Regions from separate parts of the Lysobacter sp. CA196 genome, predicted to be linked through region 1. Evidence: riboswitches for the same ligand, from Rfam matches in the RefSeq annotation. Region 1 holds a riboswitch; each other region holds the start of a gene.
The links. Region 1 has a riboswitch for cobalamin ahead of ACTOWK_RS18345 (ribonucleoside-diphosphate reductase subunit alpha). Riboswitches for the same ligand answer to the same signal wherever they lie in the genome.
Positions count from the first base shown of each region.

Region 1 (4,051 bases):
CTTGAACAGGTTCGACACCTGCGGCTCGATGCACTCGTAGCAGCCGGCGATCGAGGCGATGGTCGCGGTCGGCGCGATCGCGATCAGCAGCGAGTTGCGCAGGCCGTGTTCGGCGATGCGCTTGCGCAGCGCGTCCCAGCGTTCGGGCTGCGAAGGGGTGACGCCCCAGGCCTCGAACTGCAGTTCGCCGATCGATGCGCGGGTATCGGCGAAGGACGGGTGCTTGCCGTGTTCCATCGCCAGCTCGTTCGACGCCGACAGAGCGTGGAAGTAGATCGCCTCGGCGATCTCCTGGGCGAGCTTGCGCGCCGGCTCCGAATCGAACGGCAGGCGCAGCTTGAAGAACACGTCCTGCAGGCCCATCGAGCCCAGGCCGACCGGGCGCCACTTGAGGTTGGCGCGGCGCGCGGTCTCGATCGGATAGAAGTTCAGGTCGATGACGCGGTCGAGCTGGCGCACGGCCAAGCGCACAGTCTCGGCGAGCTTGTCGAAATCGAACGCGCCCACGCCCTTATTAGAGCTGGGATCGTCGTACATCTCGACGTGGTGCGAGAGGTTGATCGAGCCGAGGTTGCAGACCGCGGTCTCGTCCTGCGAGGTGACCTCGAGGATCTCGGTGCACAGGTTCGACAAGTGGATGACGTTGCCGTCGCGCAGGGTCTGGTTGGAGGCGCGGTTGGACTTGTCCTTGAAGTTCATCCAGCCGTTGCCGGTCTGCGCCAGGGTGCGCATCATCCGCCCGTAGATGTCGCGCGCCTTGACCTTCTTGGTCGCCAGGCCGGCCGCTTCGGCGGCGTGGTAGGCGCGGTCGAAGGCTTCGCCCCACAGGTCGGTCAGCTGCGGCACCTTGGACGGGTCGAACAGCGACCAGTCGGCGTCGGCCTCGACCCGGCGCATGAATTCGTCGGGAATCCAGTTGGCCAGGTTGAGGTTGTGGGTGCGGCGCGCTTCGTCGCCGGTGTTGTCGCGCAGTTCGAGGAATTCCTCGATGTCGGCGTGCCACGGCTCCAGGTAGACGCAGGCCGCGCCCTTGCGCTTGCCGCCCTGGTTGACCGCGGCGACCGAGGCGTCGAGGGTCTTCAGCCAGGGCACGATGCCATTGCTGAGGCCGTTGGTGGAACGGATCAGCGAGCCGCGCGAACGGATGCGGGTATAGCTCAGGCCGATGCCGCCGCTGAACTTGCTGAGCTTGGCCACGTCCATGTAGCGCTTGTAGATCGCTTCCAGCGAGTCGTCGGGCGAGTCGAGCAGGAAGCAGCTCGACAGCTGCTCGTGGGTGGTGCCGGCGTTGAACAGGGTCGGCGAGCTCGGGATGTAGTCGAGCTGGGCCATGCGCCGGTACAGGGCGAGCGCGTCGCCGACGTCTTCGCTGAGCGCGCAGGCGATGCGCAGGAAGAACTGCTGCGGGGTCTCGATGACGGTGCGCGCGGTCGGATGGCGCAGCAGGTAGCGGTCGTACAGGGTGCGCAGGCCGAAGTAATCGAACTTGGCGTCGAGGTTGCGGTCGATCGCGTCGTTGAGCTTGCGCGCATTGGCCTGGACGAAGTCGAGCAGGCGCTGGTTGATCAGGCCCAGGTCGAAGCCGCGCTGGACCGACTGCGAGAACGCATGGATCTCGATGCCGGCGACTTCCTTCTCGATCACGCCGGCGAGCAGGCGCGCGGCGAGACGGCCGTATTCGGGTTCTTCGGCGGTCAGCAGGGCGGCGGTGCGGATCGACAGCTCGTCGAGTTCGCGCGTGGTCGCGCCGTCGTACAGGCCGGAGATGGTGCGGGTGGCCACGCGCATCGGGTCGACGGCGTACAGGTTTTCGCCGCTGCGGGTCACCGCGCGCACGATCTTGTTCAGGTCGACCGGCTCGCGGCGGCCGTTGCGCTTGGTCACGCTCATGGTCAGGTTGGCCGCGGGCGGGGTCAGCGCGAAACCGGTGTCGGCTTGCGGGTCGCGGGCGGGTTTGGCGGCGGTGTCGGCGGCGGGGGAGGCGGCGGACGATTCGGGTGCGAGCGTGGTCATGGCGTAACTCCGGGGCGTGGGTGCACGGGTCGCCGACCTTCCCGCGAAGGGCGACGCGCGGAGAACGCGGACGCGCCATCGGCGACCGGCCGCGCAGCGGCGTCGTCGATGGCACGGCCGTGCCCCCGCGGGCGCGGAACTCGGGGGCTTGCAGGCGAGGTGTCGCGCGGCCCGAGACGGGCGCATCCCGCGTCGGCGCGCGTGGCGGCGCCGCAACGGAACGAGCACGACAGCGAAGCCATCGTGCTGCGACACCGGCCGTCTTCCCCCGAAGACTCCTGGGCCGGTACCGCGCGGTGTGCAACGCGCGGCTGTCGGCAGGTCTTCGGGCTCGGGACACGACGACTCGCGTCTCCTACTGGCTACCGCTTCCCAGGCGCGAGGCGCGTCCAGTGCTTGGTAGCGTTCGTTTCCCATACCGCTGCGGGGCAGCGCCGGCTTTGGACGTCGCGCTGGCTGCGTCCTTACCGGCTTCCCTATTGAGCCAATCTCGCGATCGGCACCGACGGGCACAACATAGTGTGGTTTATCGATTCCGTCAACGCGATATGTGGTGAACAAGCTGTGTATAGAATGCGTGAAGCCTTGTCCTTCAAGGCTTGCGGCTTGGTGTAACGTTCGTGACCAAGCGCACGATGCACGGAACAGGGACGGGTGATGGAAGCACTGATCGTTTTAGTGGCACTGGGGTTGTTGCTGGTGCCGGTCCTGCTGGTGGTGGCGCTGATGCAAGTCGCCGGACTGAAATCGCGCGTGTCCGAACTCGAGCGTCGCGTGGCGCAGCAAGCCGAGTCGCTGAGCGCGGCCAGGTCCGGCCAGCGCGGGGACGAAACCCTGGCCGAGCGGATCGCGCGCGAAGCGCCGCCGCCGACAGCGCCGCCGGTTCGTCCGCCGCCTGTCAGCACGGTTGTTCCTCCTGCGGTCGTTCCAGCCAAACCCGTTGCCCCGGTCTCGGCGCCCACGCCGTCGCCGGCCGCGAGCGTGCCGCCGCCGATACCGCAGGACGTCGCCGCCCGCCCGGCCGCTGCGCGCGCCGCGCCTGCGGCCTGGCGCGCGCCTGCCGCACCGCCGCCGCCGGACGTATTCACCGTCGCCGCGCGTTGGCTGCGGCGTTGGTTCACCGAGGGTAATGTGCCGGTCAAGGTCGGCATGCTGGTGTTGTTCGCCGGCGTCGCCGCGCTGTTGAAGTACGCCACCGACCAAGGCTGGCTGCATTTGCCGATCGAGCTGCGCCTGGCCGGCGTCGCCCTCGCGGCGATGGCGGGGCTGGTGTTCGGTTGGCGCCAGCGCGAACGCAAGCGCAGTTTCGCCCTGAGCCTGCAGGGCGGCGCGATCGGCGTGCTGCTGTTGGTGGTGTTCGCCGCTTTCAAGCTGTACCAGCTGATACCGGCCGGCGCGGCGTTCGCGATCAGCGTGGTGCTGGTGGCCGGGGCCGGCGTACTGGCGGTGAGGCAGAACGCGATGGCGTTGGCGGTGTTCGCGATCCTCGCCGGTTTCCTCGCGCCGATCTGGCTGTCGACCGGTTCCGGCAACCACGTCGCCCTGTTCGGTTACTACGCCGTACTCAATGCCGGCATTTTCGCGATCGCCTGGTGGCGGCCGTGGCGGGTGCTCAATCTGCTCGGCTTCGTCTTCACCTGGGGCATCGGCACCTTGTGGGGCGTGCTCAAGTACCGCCCCGAGCATTTCTCCACCACCGAGCCCTTCCTGCTGCTGTTCTTCGCCTTCTATCTGTTGATCCCGGTGCTGTACGCGCGCAAGCGTCCGGCTGGGCACCGCGACCTCATCGACGGCTGCCTGGTGTTCGGCACGCCGCTGGTCGCGTTCTCGCTGCAGGCCGGTTTGCTCGAAGGCGATCGCATGCCGCTGGCGTTCTGCGCGCTGGGGCTGGGCGCGTTGTATGCGGCACTGGCATGGTGGCTGCGTCGCGATCGGCGCTTCATCGAGCTGTCGACGCCGTATGCCTTGCTCGCCGTGGGCTTCGCCACCCTGGCCATTCCGCTGGCGCTCGCCGCCGAGGCCACCGCCTGCGTGTTCG
Region 1 covers NZ_JBQJIN010000024.1:75,223-79,273, forward strand. Annotated here, with positions in the region: gene ACTOWK_RS18345 (ribonucleoside-diphosphate reductase subunit alpha) at 1-2,013, opposite strand, end outside; cobalamin riboswitch at 2,313-2,535, opposite strand; gene ACTOWK_RS18350 (DUF2339 domain-containing protein) at 2,671-4,051, shown strand, end outside.

Region 2 (4,051 bases), on a different contig from region 1:
TGTTCCTTCGCCATAAACAGAAAGCCCGGCGATGCCGGGCTTTCCGTCGAGGCTCAACGATCCGCCGGTCTCTTGATCGGCGCGTTCAGTTGACCGGTGCGTAGCGCAGGGTCAGGAACCACTCGCGGCCGGGCTGGTTGAAGTACGAAGAGGTTTCGTACTCGCGGTCGAACACGTTGGCCACGCGCGCCTGCAGGCTCAAGGCCGGGGTGATCGCGTACTCGGCGCGCAGGTCGAGGGTGCCGTAGCCGCCGAGGCGGGTGCTGTTGGCGACGTCGTCGTAGCGCGAACCCGAACCGACCGCGGTCGCACCGAAGCGGAACTTGCCGAAGCTGCGGTCCAGGTCGATGCGCGCGCTGTGCTTGGCGCGGCGCGGCAGGTCGTTGCCCTGGTAGAAGCCGACCCGGTTCTCGGTGTCGAGGAAGCTCGCGCTCGCCGCCAGGGTCCACTGCGCGAAGGTGGTGTCGATACCGAGCTCGGCGCCGCGCATGCGCGCACGGTCGATGTTGTTGGGCAGGTTGATCGACGAGTCGTAGGTGATCAGGTCGTCGGCGCGGGTGTCGAAGCCGTCGATGCGGGCGTTGAAACGCTCGCCGCGATAGGCCAGGCCGAGTTCCCAGGTCTTGGACTCTTCCGGGCGCAGGGTCGCGTTGCCGAAGAATGGGTAGTACAGCTCGTTGAAGGTCGGCGCCTTGAACGCGGTGCCGTAGCCGACGGTGACGCGCCAGCGCTCGGCGAAGTTCAGGCCCCAGGCCGCGCCGCCGGTGGTGTGGCCGCCGAACTGCTCGTTGTCGTCGCGGCGCACGCTGGCCTCGAACGACTGCGCGCCGAAGCGGCCCTGGTACTGGACGAAGCCGGCCTTGTTGTCGCGCTCGCTTTCGTCGTACACGGTGTCGCTGTCGACCCGGTCGCGCAGCCAATCAAAACCAACCGTAAGAAGTTGATCTTCGGCCACGGTGAAATCCGCTTGAAGCGTGGCGCTATCACGATCGGTTTTAAAAAACCCCATCGGCACTTCGCCGAGGAAATTATCCGAGCTGTCGACGTTGCGGCCGGCCAGCAACTGCAGGTGAATCGTCTCCGACGGACGCCACTGCAGCTTGCCGCCGATCACCTGCTGCACGGTCTCGGAGCGGTTGACGAAGCTGCCGTCGTAATCGTTCTCGCCTTCGGCGCGCAGCGCCTGGCCTTCGATGCTCCACTGCTCGTTGAACTCGAGGCCGCCGCGCAGCGACAGGGCGTGGTTTTCGTAACCGTCGCGATCGGGCTCGTCGGTGAAGCAGCCGGCGAAGATCGGGAAACCGGCGCCGCGGCAGGCATTAATGCCCTGGGTCTTGCGGAAGCTGTAGTCGGCGCCGAACCAGCCGCGGTCGTTGCGGCCGCCGAAACCGGTGCCGAATTCGAGGCTGTCGTTGCTGCCGCCGCCGAAATGCATGCGCGGCGCGAAGCCCTGCTTCTCGCGGCGGGTGAACACCTGGATCACGCCGCCGATGGCGTCGGCGCCGTACAGGCTCGAGCGCGGGCCGCGCACGATTTCGATGCGGTCGATCAGTTCCAGCGGCAAGTCCTGCAGCGCGGCCAGGCCCGAGGTCGGCGAGCCGACGCGGATGCCGTCGACCAGCACCAGTACGTGGTCGGACTCGCTGCCGCGCAGGAACAGGGTGGTGAGCTTGCCGGCGCCGCCCTGGTTCGAAATGGTGATGCCGGCGCGGCCGCGCAGCAGGTCGTTGAGGTCGCGTGCCTGGCTGCGCTCGATGGTCTCGCGGTCGAGCACGTCGACCGGGGTCAGGGTGTCGTTGACGCTGACCGCGGTGCGGTTGGCGGTGACCACCACCTCGTCGAGGTCGGTGGCCTCGCCGGCCGGAGCGGCGATGGCGGCGGTGGGCAGCGCGAGCGCACAGGCGATGGCGAGCGACAGGTTCAGTGCGCGCGTGGCGTGCGTGTTGGGGACGGACATGGGGACAGCTCCAGCGCGCACGCCCGGGGGCGCGCGACGACGACGGCGGAAGACGGTTGCGAGGAGGCAGCGGGCCGTGGAGACAGCCGGATAGCAGCCGCCGCGACGCCCTCCGCATCGCAACCTGTGGCGCCTCAAGGCCGGTCTCCGGACTCGCAAGCGCAGCGCCGACGGGGTCGGGCTGCCGGTCGCGGCGCCTTCCCGTGCCGAGCACAGTGGCGGTTGCCGCGATCTGACTTGCTTACCGTTGCGGGGGCAGTGCCGGACTGGCGCCGATCCTCCCGCAGGAGAGGGCGCGTCACCGGCTTCCCGTTTCAACCCGGCGATGGAGAAAGCCGCCGGGTCACCTCGAAGCGGTGCGCAGTCTACGCGAAGCCGGCGCCCGGGGCCAAAACACCGGTAGGGGCAGGGAGCCTGGGGACGGCGCCGACGGGCTCAGTCGCGCCCGTCTTCCTCGTCGCGGCCGCCGGGACGGTCGTGGTCGGCCGCGCCGTCGTCGTCCTGGCCGCCGCCGTCGTGGCTGCTTGGCTCGAACGGGTCGTGGCGTTCTTCGGCGTGCATGGTGGTGTGCACCGGCGCGGCGGCCGGTTTGTTGCGCGGCGGCGGCAGCAGGGCGGTCGCGGCCTCGGCGGCCTGGATCAGCTCTTGCCGGCGTTCGTCGCTGATCTCCTGCCAATGGCAGTCCAGCAGCGCGCCTTCGATCGCGTACAGCAGGTTGAGGGTCGGCTTGAAGCCGGCGCGCTTGACGCGCATGAAGGCTTCGACCGTGCCGATCGCCGAGATGTCCTCGTGCGTACGCAGGCCGACCTGGCGCAGCCAGGCCGAGCTCTTGGGACCGATGTTGCGCATCTTCGTCGCGGTCATGCCAGCGTCTCCACGTACACACGCGCCAGCGCTTCCAGGCCGGCCTGGTCGTCGGCATCGAAACGGTCCGGGACCGGGCTGTCGAGGTCGAACACGCCGATCAGGGCGTCGCCATGGACCAGCGGCACCACCACTTCCGAACGCGAGGCGGCATCGCAGGCGATGTGGCCGGGGAAGGCGTGCACGTCGGCGACGCGTTGGGTCTGGCGGGTCGAGGCGGCCGCGCCGCACACGCCCTTGTCGAGCGGAATGCGCACGCAGGCGGGCAGACCCTGGAACGGGCCGACCACGAGTTCTTCGCCGTCGTAGAAATAGAAGCCGACCCAGTTGAGTTCCGGCAGCGCATGGTTGACCAGTGCCGACAGGTTGGCGGCGTTGGCGATGCGGTCGCGTTCGCCGTCGAGCAAACCGCGCGCCTGGGCGACCAGTTGCGCGTATTGCTCGGGCTTGCCGCCCGATAGTGCGGAGGTTGTGAACATCATCGGAGTGTAACAGCGGCGTCCGTCGCCACTACCATGGCGGACTCCAGGCCCCAGGGAAAAGCGCGAGATGAGTCACACCCAGCCCCCGGTGGAGGCCGCCTCCCGACCAACGGACGCATCCGCGGTGTTTCCGCGCGGCGTGTTCGTCACCGGCACCGACACCGGCATCGGCAAGTCGGTGGCCAGCGCTAGCTTGCTGCACGCCTTGCGCGCGCACGGCCTGCGCGCGGTCGGCATGAAGCCGGTGGCGAGCGGTTGCGAACGTACGCCCGAGGGTTGGCGCAACGAGGACGCCTTGCTGTTGCAGGCGGCGAGTGCGCCGACGCCGCGCTACGACGACGTCAATCCCTATGCCTTGCCGCTGCCGTTGGCGCCGGAACTCGCGGCCGCGCAGGCCGGTGTCGAGATCGCATTGGCGACGATCCTCGCCGCGCATGCGCGCTTGTCGGCGCAGTCGGACACGGTGGTGGTCGAAGGCGTCGGCGGTTGGGCCGCGCCGATCAGCGCCACGCTCGACCAGATCGACCTGGTGCGCGCGCTGGACCTGCCGGTGGTGCTGGTGGTCGGCCTGCGCCTGGGCGCGATCAACCATGCGCGGCTGAGCGCGCGCGCGATCCAGACCGACGGCGCCCGCCTGGTCGGCTGGATCGCCAACGACATCGATCCGCACATGGCGCGCGCCGACGACAACTTCGAGATCCTGCGCCGGCGTCTGCCGGTGCCGTGCTGGGGGCGTTTGCCGTACGTC
Region 2 covers NZ_JBQJIN010000004.1:59,039-63,089, reverse strand. Annotated here, with positions in the region: gene btuB (TonB-dependent vitamin B12 receptor) at 86-1,957, opposite strand; cobalamin riboswitch at 2,079-2,323, opposite strand; gene ACTOWK_RS05450 (TfoX/Sxy family protein) at 2,393-2,821, opposite strand; gene ACTOWK_RS05445 (GAF domain-containing protein) at 2,818-3,300, opposite strand; gene bioD (dethiobiotin synthase) at 3,428-4,051, shown strand, end outside.
Region 2: linked by a shared signal. The riboswitch ahead of btuB (TonB-dependent vitamin B12 receptor) and the one ahead of ACTOWK_RS18345 (ribonucleoside-diphosphate reductase subunit alpha) in region 1 are both predicted to bind cobalamin.

Region 3 (4,051 bases), on a different contig from region 1:
CTCTCGATAGGCGCCGGCAACACGGTGGTTGCCGGCAAAGCCCGCGGGCGCGGGCCGAGGTGCTGATCCGTCAGCGGGAAGGCCGGTAACGCAAGGTCAACAGATAGTTGCGGCCGGGCTGGTTGTAGAACGCGGCGGTTTCGTAACGGCGATCGAACACGTTGTTCGCCGCCAGCTGCACGCTCCAGGCTTCATTGAACACATAGCCCAGGCGCAGATCGGTGAGCGCATAGCCGGCGAGGCGACGCGTATTGGCCAGGTCATCATAGCGATCGCCCGCGGCGTAGACGCTGGCGCCGAACGACCAGGCACCGTTGGCGACCGCGAAACGGCGGTCGGCGTCGATGCGCGCGCTCTGCCGCGCGCGCCGCGGCAGCAGCTTGTCGCGGCTGGCGCTGCGGCTGTCGTTGCGCGGGTCCAGCCAGGTCGCGCTGGCGCGCAAGTCCCAGTCGGCCAGGCGCGTGTCGAACACCGCTTCCAGGCCGCGGATGCGCGCACGGTCGACGTTGCCGGGCAGGCCGATCGATGCATCGAACGCGATCAGGTCGTCGATGTCGCTCTCGTAGGCGTTGAGCGACCACACGTGCTGGCGGCGCTCGCCGTGGGTGCCGCGCAGACCGATCTCGACGCTACGCGAGGTTTCCGGCGCCAGCGCGGCATTGCCGTAGCCTGGGTAGTACAGCTCGTTGAAGGTCGGCGCCTTGAACGCGGTGCCGTAGCTCGCGGTCAGACGCAGCGCCTCGCTGAGGTTCCAGCCCCACAACAGGCTGCCGGTGGTCTCGCCGCCGAACTGGCTGTCGTCGTCGCGGCGCAGGCTGGCCTGCAACGCATGCGCGCCGAAACTCTGCTGCCACTGGCCGAAGGCGCCGCGCAGGATGCGAGCGTCGCGGGCATAGCGGGTGTTGCTGTCGATGCGGTCGCGCTGCCAGTCGAAACCGAGGGTGAGCAGGCCGCTGCCGAGGCCGATGTCGCCCTGCACCGAGCCGAGCTGGCGGCGGGTTTCGAAGGTGCTGGAGTACTTGCCGTTCTTGTAGGTGTCGCTGAGGTCTTCGCTGCGGCCGGCGCTGGCGCTGAGGCTGACGCGATCGCTGGGCCGGTAGCGCAGCTTGGCGCCGGCGACCTGCTGCACGCCGTCGGCCTCGTTGTTCTGGCTGCCGTCGTACTGATTGTGGTTTTCGGCGCGGAACAGACGCGCTTCGGCGTCCCACTGCTCGTTGAAGCGGTAACCGCCCTGCAAGGTCAGCGAATCGCTGCGATAACCGTCGCGGTCCGGCGAGTTGGTGAAACAGCCGGCGCCGCCCGGCGAAGGCTTGCCGCGGCAGGCGTTGATGCCGTCGGTGTCTTCGTGGGCGGCGTTGATCGAATACCAGCCGCGCTCGCTCTTGCCGGCCACGCCGGCAGTACCGCGATGGGTGGCATAGCTGCCGATCGAAGCGCTGAAGCTCGGCACGAACGCGCCCTGCGGGCGCCGGGTGAAGATCTGGATGACGCCGCCGATGGCCTCGGAGCCGTACAGGCTGGAGAACGGGCCGCGCACGATCTCGACCCGTTCGATCTGTTCGACCGGAATGTCCTGCAGCGAGGCGCCGCCACTGGTCGCCGAACCGATCTTGACCCCGTCGATCAGCACCAGCACATGGTCGGACTCGCTGCCGCGCAGGAATAGCGAGGTCGCCTTGCCCGGGCCGCCGTTGTTGGCCAGCGAAGCGCCCGGCGTGCCGCGCAACAGCTCCGGCAGCGACGACGGCTGCAGGCGCTCGATCTGCGCTCGATCGATCACCGTCACCGCCGCAAGCGTGGCGTCCTGGGTCTGGGCGGTGCGGCTCGCGGTGACCACGACCTGGTCGAGATCGACCGCGGGCGCGGCCAGCGCCGAGGCGGCGAATGCGGAGCCGGCGAGCACGAAAGCGCAGCGCGCAGGAAGGCGCGCAAGGCGCAGGGATTCGGAAAAACGGAACGTCACAGTCGGCTCTCCATGGCCGCGCCTCACCCGCGCGGTCTAGATCAGGTCGTGACAGGGAGACGGCGGAACGGAGACGGCGCGCGCGCCGATGCCCCGAGACACGGCCCTCCGCCTGTCGGTTCGCGCTCCGGGCCGGTCTCCGGGCTTGCGAGCGGAGTCGGTCCGAGATCGGACCGGGTCTCCCGTACCGCGCCTTCCCGTGTCGGAACACAGTGGCTTCGTGCGGTGCGTGTACTCGCTTACCGTTGCGGGGGCAGCTCCGGATTGACCGACCTGGCGAACGCCAGAGCGGGGACCGGATTCCCGTTTCAATCGCCGATTATGTGTCGGCGATCACCTTGAGCGCGTGCATCTTAGCAGTGGTGCGCCGTGGGGATGCCACCGGATTTTCGCGCAAGCGCGCTTTGAAGTGCTGGATCGCGGCCAGGCGCCTCTCACGGGGACGTGATCCCCCCAGTCATCCTCGCGCAGGCGGGGATGACGGCTGGAAAGCGGATGGCGACTTGAGGGGATTCGAACCTTCCGGCCCAGCACAGCGGGCACCGATCCACCCCCGGGTTCCGCAAAGAGTGTGCCACTACCACTTTTCTACTACTTGCGTTAGGCAAGATTTGGCCGCTTGATTGACCGGTTGTTACGTTCGTGTTAAATCAAAATGACATCGCTGTCATCACCACCAAGGAGTCGTCATGCCCGTCCGCCGCACCTTCGCCGGTTCACGTCACCCTCTGGCCCTCGGCCTCCTGGTAGCGCTCGCCGCGCCGGTCCACGCGCAAGACGCGCCGCAAAGCGATCCCAAGACCCTGGACCAGGTCATCGTCACCGGCACCCGCGTCAGCGACCGCACCGTCGCCGAGTCCACCGCGCCGATCGACATCATTACCCCGGAAACCCTGGAAGCCACCGGCACGGTCGAGCTGGCCACCGCGCTGTCGCGCGCCCTGCCCTCGCTCAACTTCCCGCGCCCGGCCATCACCGACGGCACCGACGCGGTGCGCCCGGCGCAGCTGCGCGGCCTGGCCCCCGACCAGGTGCTGGTGCTGGTCAACGGCAAGCGCCGCCACACCACCGCCCTGATCAACCTCAACGGCAGCCAGGGCCGCGGCTCCTCGCCGGTCGACCTCAACGCCATTCCGATCGCCGCGATCGAACGCGTCGAAGTGCTGCGCGACGGCGCCTCGGCCCAGTACGGCTCCGACGCCATTGCCGGCGTCATCAACGTCGTGCTCAAGGGCAGCGGCACCGGCGGCAGCATCGCCGCGCGCTACGGCCAGTACAGCGCCGGCGACGGCAAGCAGTACCAGTTGTCCGGCGACACCGGTATCAAGCTCGGCGAAAACGGCTGGCTGCACCTGGCCGCGCAGGGCGGGCACCAGGACCAGACCAACCGCGCGCGTCCGTTCCAGGGCCGCGTCGAGCAGCGCTACGGCGATCCCGAGATCGACCAGGGCGCGTTCGCCTACAACGGCGAATACAACCCGACCGACTACCTGAGCTTCTATTCGTTCGGCAGCTACAGCGAACGCGACGTGCTGTCGAACGGCTATTTCCGCTTCGCCGGCGACCCGCGCAACATCCCGGCGATCTACCCGAACGGCTTCCTGCCGCAGATCCACAACGTCAGCAAGGACCGCGCCGCGGTGTTCGGCCTGCGCAGCGAAACCGCCGGCGGCACCCAGATCGACCTGAGCTACAACTACGGCCACAACGGCCTGACCTTCGACATCGAGAACACCCTCAACCGCAGCCTGGGCCCGACCTCGCCGACGCAGTTCTACGCCGGCGCGCTGGAAGTCACCCAGCACGTGCTCAACCTGGACTTCACCAAGTCGATCGACTTCGGCTGGCAGTACCCGGTGACCCTCGCCTGGGGCGCGGAATGGCGCGGCGAGGAATTCTCCGAACGCGCCGGCGAGCCGCTGTCCTACGCCAATGGCGGCGTGGCTGCGCCGAACGGCCAGATCATCCCGGGCGCGCAGGTGTTTTCCGGCTTCCGCGCCAGCGACGCCGGCGACTTCGACCGCCACAGCTATTCGGTCTATATCGACGCCGAAGCCGACCTGACCGACAAGTTCTCGCTCGGCGCCG
Region 3 covers NZ_JBQJIN010000002.1:190,564-194,614, reverse strand. Annotated here, with positions in the region: gene btuB (TonB-dependent vitamin B12 receptor) at 71-1,939, opposite strand; cobalamin riboswitch at 2,077-2,319, opposite strand; gene ACTOWK_RS03525 (TonB-dependent receptor plug domain-containing protein) at 2,653-4,051, shown strand, end outside.
Region 3: linked by a shared signal. The riboswitch ahead of btuB (TonB-dependent vitamin B12 receptor) and the one ahead of ACTOWK_RS18345 (ribonucleoside-diphosphate reductase subunit alpha) in region 1 are both predicted to bind cobalamin.

Region 4 (4,051 bases), on a different contig from region 1:
GCTGGCGAGGGCAGGACCCCATTCGTCGCGCAGGGCGGGGGACGCGTGCGCGGTCAGCATCCAGGTGGCCATGTTGTGGATGCTGATGAACGCGGCCGTGGACGGGTCGAGCGCAGCCAGCTCCTCGAACACGACCACCGCGTCGAGCCGGGTCAGGCCCGAGCCGCCGGCAGCTACGTCGACGTAGAGGCCGCAGAAACCGAGTTCGCCGGCCTTGCCGATGACCTCGCGCGGGAAGATGGCTTGCGCGTCCCAGTGCGCTGCGTGCGGCGCCAATTCGGCCAGGGCGAAATCGCGCGCGGCTTCGCGATAGGCGAGTTGGTCTTCGCCGAGCTGCGGTGGCGGTGGACTGACCGCCTGCAGGTTCATGACGGCGGCCATCACTTCAGACTGATCGTGGTGTTGACGCCGTGGCCGAGCGTGTCGTCGTCGAACCAACGCGCGGTGACCGTCTTGGTCTGGGTGTAGAACATCACCACTTGCTTGCCGTAAGGGCCGAGGTCGCCGAGCTTGGAGGCGCGCGAGCCGGTGAACGAGAACAGCGGCACCGGCACCGGGATCGGCACGTTGATGCCGACCTGGCCGACGTCGATCTCTTCCTGGAAGCGGCGCGCGGCGGCGCCGGACTGGGTGAAGATCGCGGTGCCGTTGCCGTTCGGATTGGCGTTGATCAACTCGATCGCGGCGTCGAGCGTGTCGACGGCCAGCACGATCAGCACCGGGCCGAAGATTTCCTCGTCGTAGATGCGCATGCCGGGCTTGACCCCGGAGAAGATGGTCGGGCCGACGAAATTGCCGCGCTCGTAACCCGGCACCGACGGATTGCGGCCGTCGAGTTCGAGCCTCGCGCCTTGCTCGACACCGGACGCGATCAGGCTTTCGACGCGTTCGCGCGCGGCGCAGGAAATCACCGGGCCGACATCGGTGCCGGGTTCGGTGCCGGCATTGACCTTCAGCGTGCGCGCCTTGGCGACCAGCTCGGGAATCCAGGCCTGGGCTTCGCCGACCAACACGGCGGTCGAGGCGGCCATGCAGCGTTGCCCAGCCGCGCCGAAGGAAGCGCCGGCGAGCGCATTGAGGGTTTGCTCCTTGTTGGCGTCGGGCAGCACCACCGCGTGATTCTTCGCGCCCATCATGCACTGCACGCGCTTGCCCGCCAGCGAAGCGCGGTTGTAGACATGGGTGCCGACCTGGGTCGAACCGACGAACGACACCGCCTTGATGTCGGGGTGGTCGCAGATCGCATTGACCACGTCTTCGCCGCCGTGCACGACATTCAGCACGCCCCTCGGTACGCCGGCCTGCAGCGCCAGTTCGACCAGGCGCATGGTCACCAGCGGGTCTTGTTCCGACGGCTTGAGCACGAAGGTGTTGCCGGTGGCGATGGCCATCGGGAACATCCACAACGGAATCATCGCGGGGAAGTTGAACGGGGTGATGCCGGCGCAGACGCCGAGCGGTTGCAGCAAGGTGTAGGTGTCGACGCCGTTGGCGACGTTGTTGGCCAGCTCGCCGAGTTGCAGGTTGCCGATCGCAGCGGCGTGCTCGACCACTTCCAGGCCGCGGAACACGTCGCCCTCGGCATCGGCCAGGGTCTTGCCCTGTTCGGCGGTGAGGATGGCAGCGAGCTCGCCCATGTGCTCGCGGATCAGCTGCTGGTACTTGAGGAAGATGCGTGCGCGTGCGCCGATCGGGGTCTTGCGCCAGCTTTTGAAGGCCTGCTGCGCCGAACGCACCGCAGCGTCGACTTCGTCCGCGGTCGCGAACGGCACGCGCGCCAGCACCGTCTGCGTGGCCGGATTGACCACGTCGCGCCATTGTTCGGACCGGGATTCGACGAACGCGCCGTCGATCAGCAACTTGACCGTCGCGACTTCGGTCGCGACGCGATTCATATCGTTCATTGTTTCAGCTCCGTGTCGCTCACCCGCGTGACGGGGATTGCGGAGCAAGACAAGTCGGTTCCACGCAACGGACATCGCGTCGAGCCAGCCCGTCCGGTTGCCCACCGCAACACCCGAGGACGGCATCGCATGCGATGCCCGCCACTGGCCGGTCTCCGGGCTTGCGAGCGATGCGCTCGATCCGCATCACCCCGACACCTTCCCGCGAAATCGCAGTGGTATTGAGTCGGGTGTTCTCGCCTACCGTTGCGGGGGCAGCGCCGGAATGGAGTCTGTCGACTCGCACCGGCTTCCCGTTTCACCCTGCTCGCCGGTACGGCGGCAGGACACCTGTGGCCGGCGGAGTGTAGGCGCCGGATCGCATGCGGACAAGCTGCGCTGCGCAAAGCTGCGCGCTCGCTCGCACGATGACCTCGTCGAATTCGTCCGGTGCCGCATTCATCTTGTCGTCGGCGTGCTCTGCCACGCGTCGTGCATCGCACCGCACCGCGGCGAATGGAATGCGGGGCGATGCGTTTATCGCCGGACTGCGCCGATCGGCGCAGTTGACCATGCTTCGCGCATCGACCGAGCTGCGTATCGCCATCTCGCAAGCCGCCGCCTGTGCTCGGTCGGACACGAAACGTCGAGCGTCGATCGATACTGTGATGGGCGGCGGATATTCCGTGCAGCGATGCAGGCGAAATGGCTGGTGCGGCGGGGATGGCTGCAGCAGGGGCAAATTCGACAGGCGCGCGGGACCGCGATGGGGAGCATCGGCGGCGTTCGCTCGGCTGGCGTCGGCTGAGGTTGGGACTGGACCTGCATGAATCCGGCGCGGGACTGCGACCGGGGTGACATTCTCAGGTCATTGCAAGATCATGGCGTAAGCGCAATACCTATCTCCGAGGAGCAGTACCCGATGGTCGATCGCGAACGACGCGGAACCGGGCAGACCAGCACGGTGGCGCTGCGCGCCGGGCTGACCCCGGAGCAACGGGACGCGTTGACGACTCTGGAACATTTCCGTTGGGAGCTGCGCTTCGTGCGCCGGCCGCTGTTCCGGGAACCGATCCCGGTGGTGTTCCATCCCGATGGCGAGCGTTATGCGGTGTTGGAGGCGGATGGGTCGCTCAATGAGAACCCGGGGTTCGAGATACGCCGCTGAGGAGTGATGGGGACAAGGATCGGGCTGAGCGACGGTGCGCAGCACTGTAATGTCCTGACGCCTGCAGGGCCTGTCTGTAGGAGCGGCGTGAGTCGCGACCGCGGGACGCGCTGCGGCGACAACGCCGATGTCGCCCATCGAAGCGGTGTCCTTTCGCGGGGGTAGGAGCGGCGCAAGCCGCGACCGCGTTCTTTCGATCTTGCGGCGTATCGCTCACGCAAGATCAAGATCAAGATCAAACGCCAAAAGCTTCCGCCACTTTAGTGGCGGAAGCTCTTCGCGTTTGATCTTGCTTGAGAGAGGCGCCGCGAGGCCATTGCGACGCGGTCGCGACTTGCGTCGCTCCTACCCCGCGAAAGGACGCCACTTCGATGGATGGCGTCGGCGCTGTCGCATCTGCGCATCCCGCGGTCGCGACTTGCGTCGCTCCTACAAAGGGGGGCATGCCTCCGCCCCCGCGCTCAGCGCGGGAAGAAGAACGGCGGATACGGACCGTAGAAGGGGAAACCCGGTTTCTCGTCGATCGGCTGCAGCGACGGGTCGGCGTCGCCGGCGACGATCGGTCCCTTGTCGGCCGACGGTCCGGTCGGGCCGGTGGTCTCGCCGATACCGAATTCCTGGCCGCTGCCGCGTTCGCCCCACAGCACGTGGCCGCCATACCACTCCTGCGTGGTCACATCGATGGCCGGCTGGCCGGCCAGGTCGAAGCGCACGCCGCCGGTCTCGGCGGAATCGTTGATGCCGGGCGCCTTGGATTTCCAGGAGCCGGTCTCGGGGAAGTTCGCATGCGAGCCCTGGCCGACGTAGGACACCGGGCGGCCGTCTTCCTTCGGCGTGTCGGCCCAGGAGCGCTCGGCGTTCAAGCCGCCATGGGCGCTGTAGCGCACCGCGGTCGGCTGGTACTGGTCGTCGAGCTGCACGGTGATCTTTTCCCAGTCGCCTTCGTGGTTCTGCACGTCGCCGAGGCCGGGCGGGCCGTCGTTGTAGGAATAGAACAGGT
Region 4 covers NZ_JBQJIN010000036.1:16,851-20,901, reverse strand. Annotated here, with positions in the region: gene ACTOWK_RS21425 (acyl-CoA dehydrogenase family protein) at 1-369, opposite strand, end outside; gene ACTOWK_RS21420 (CoA-acylating methylmalonate-semialdehyde dehydrogenase) at 381-1,895, opposite strand; cobalamin riboswitch at 2,034-2,253, opposite strand; gene ACTOWK_RS21415 (hypothetical protein) at 2,806-3,051, shown strand; gene ACTOWK_RS21410 (Vps62-related protein) at 3,513-4,051, opposite strand, start outside.
Region 4: linked by a shared signal. The riboswitch ahead of ACTOWK_RS21420 (CoA-acylating methylmalonate-semialdehyde dehydrogenase) and the one ahead of ACTOWK_RS18345 (ribonucleoside-diphosphate reductase subunit alpha) in region 1 are both predicted to bind cobalamin.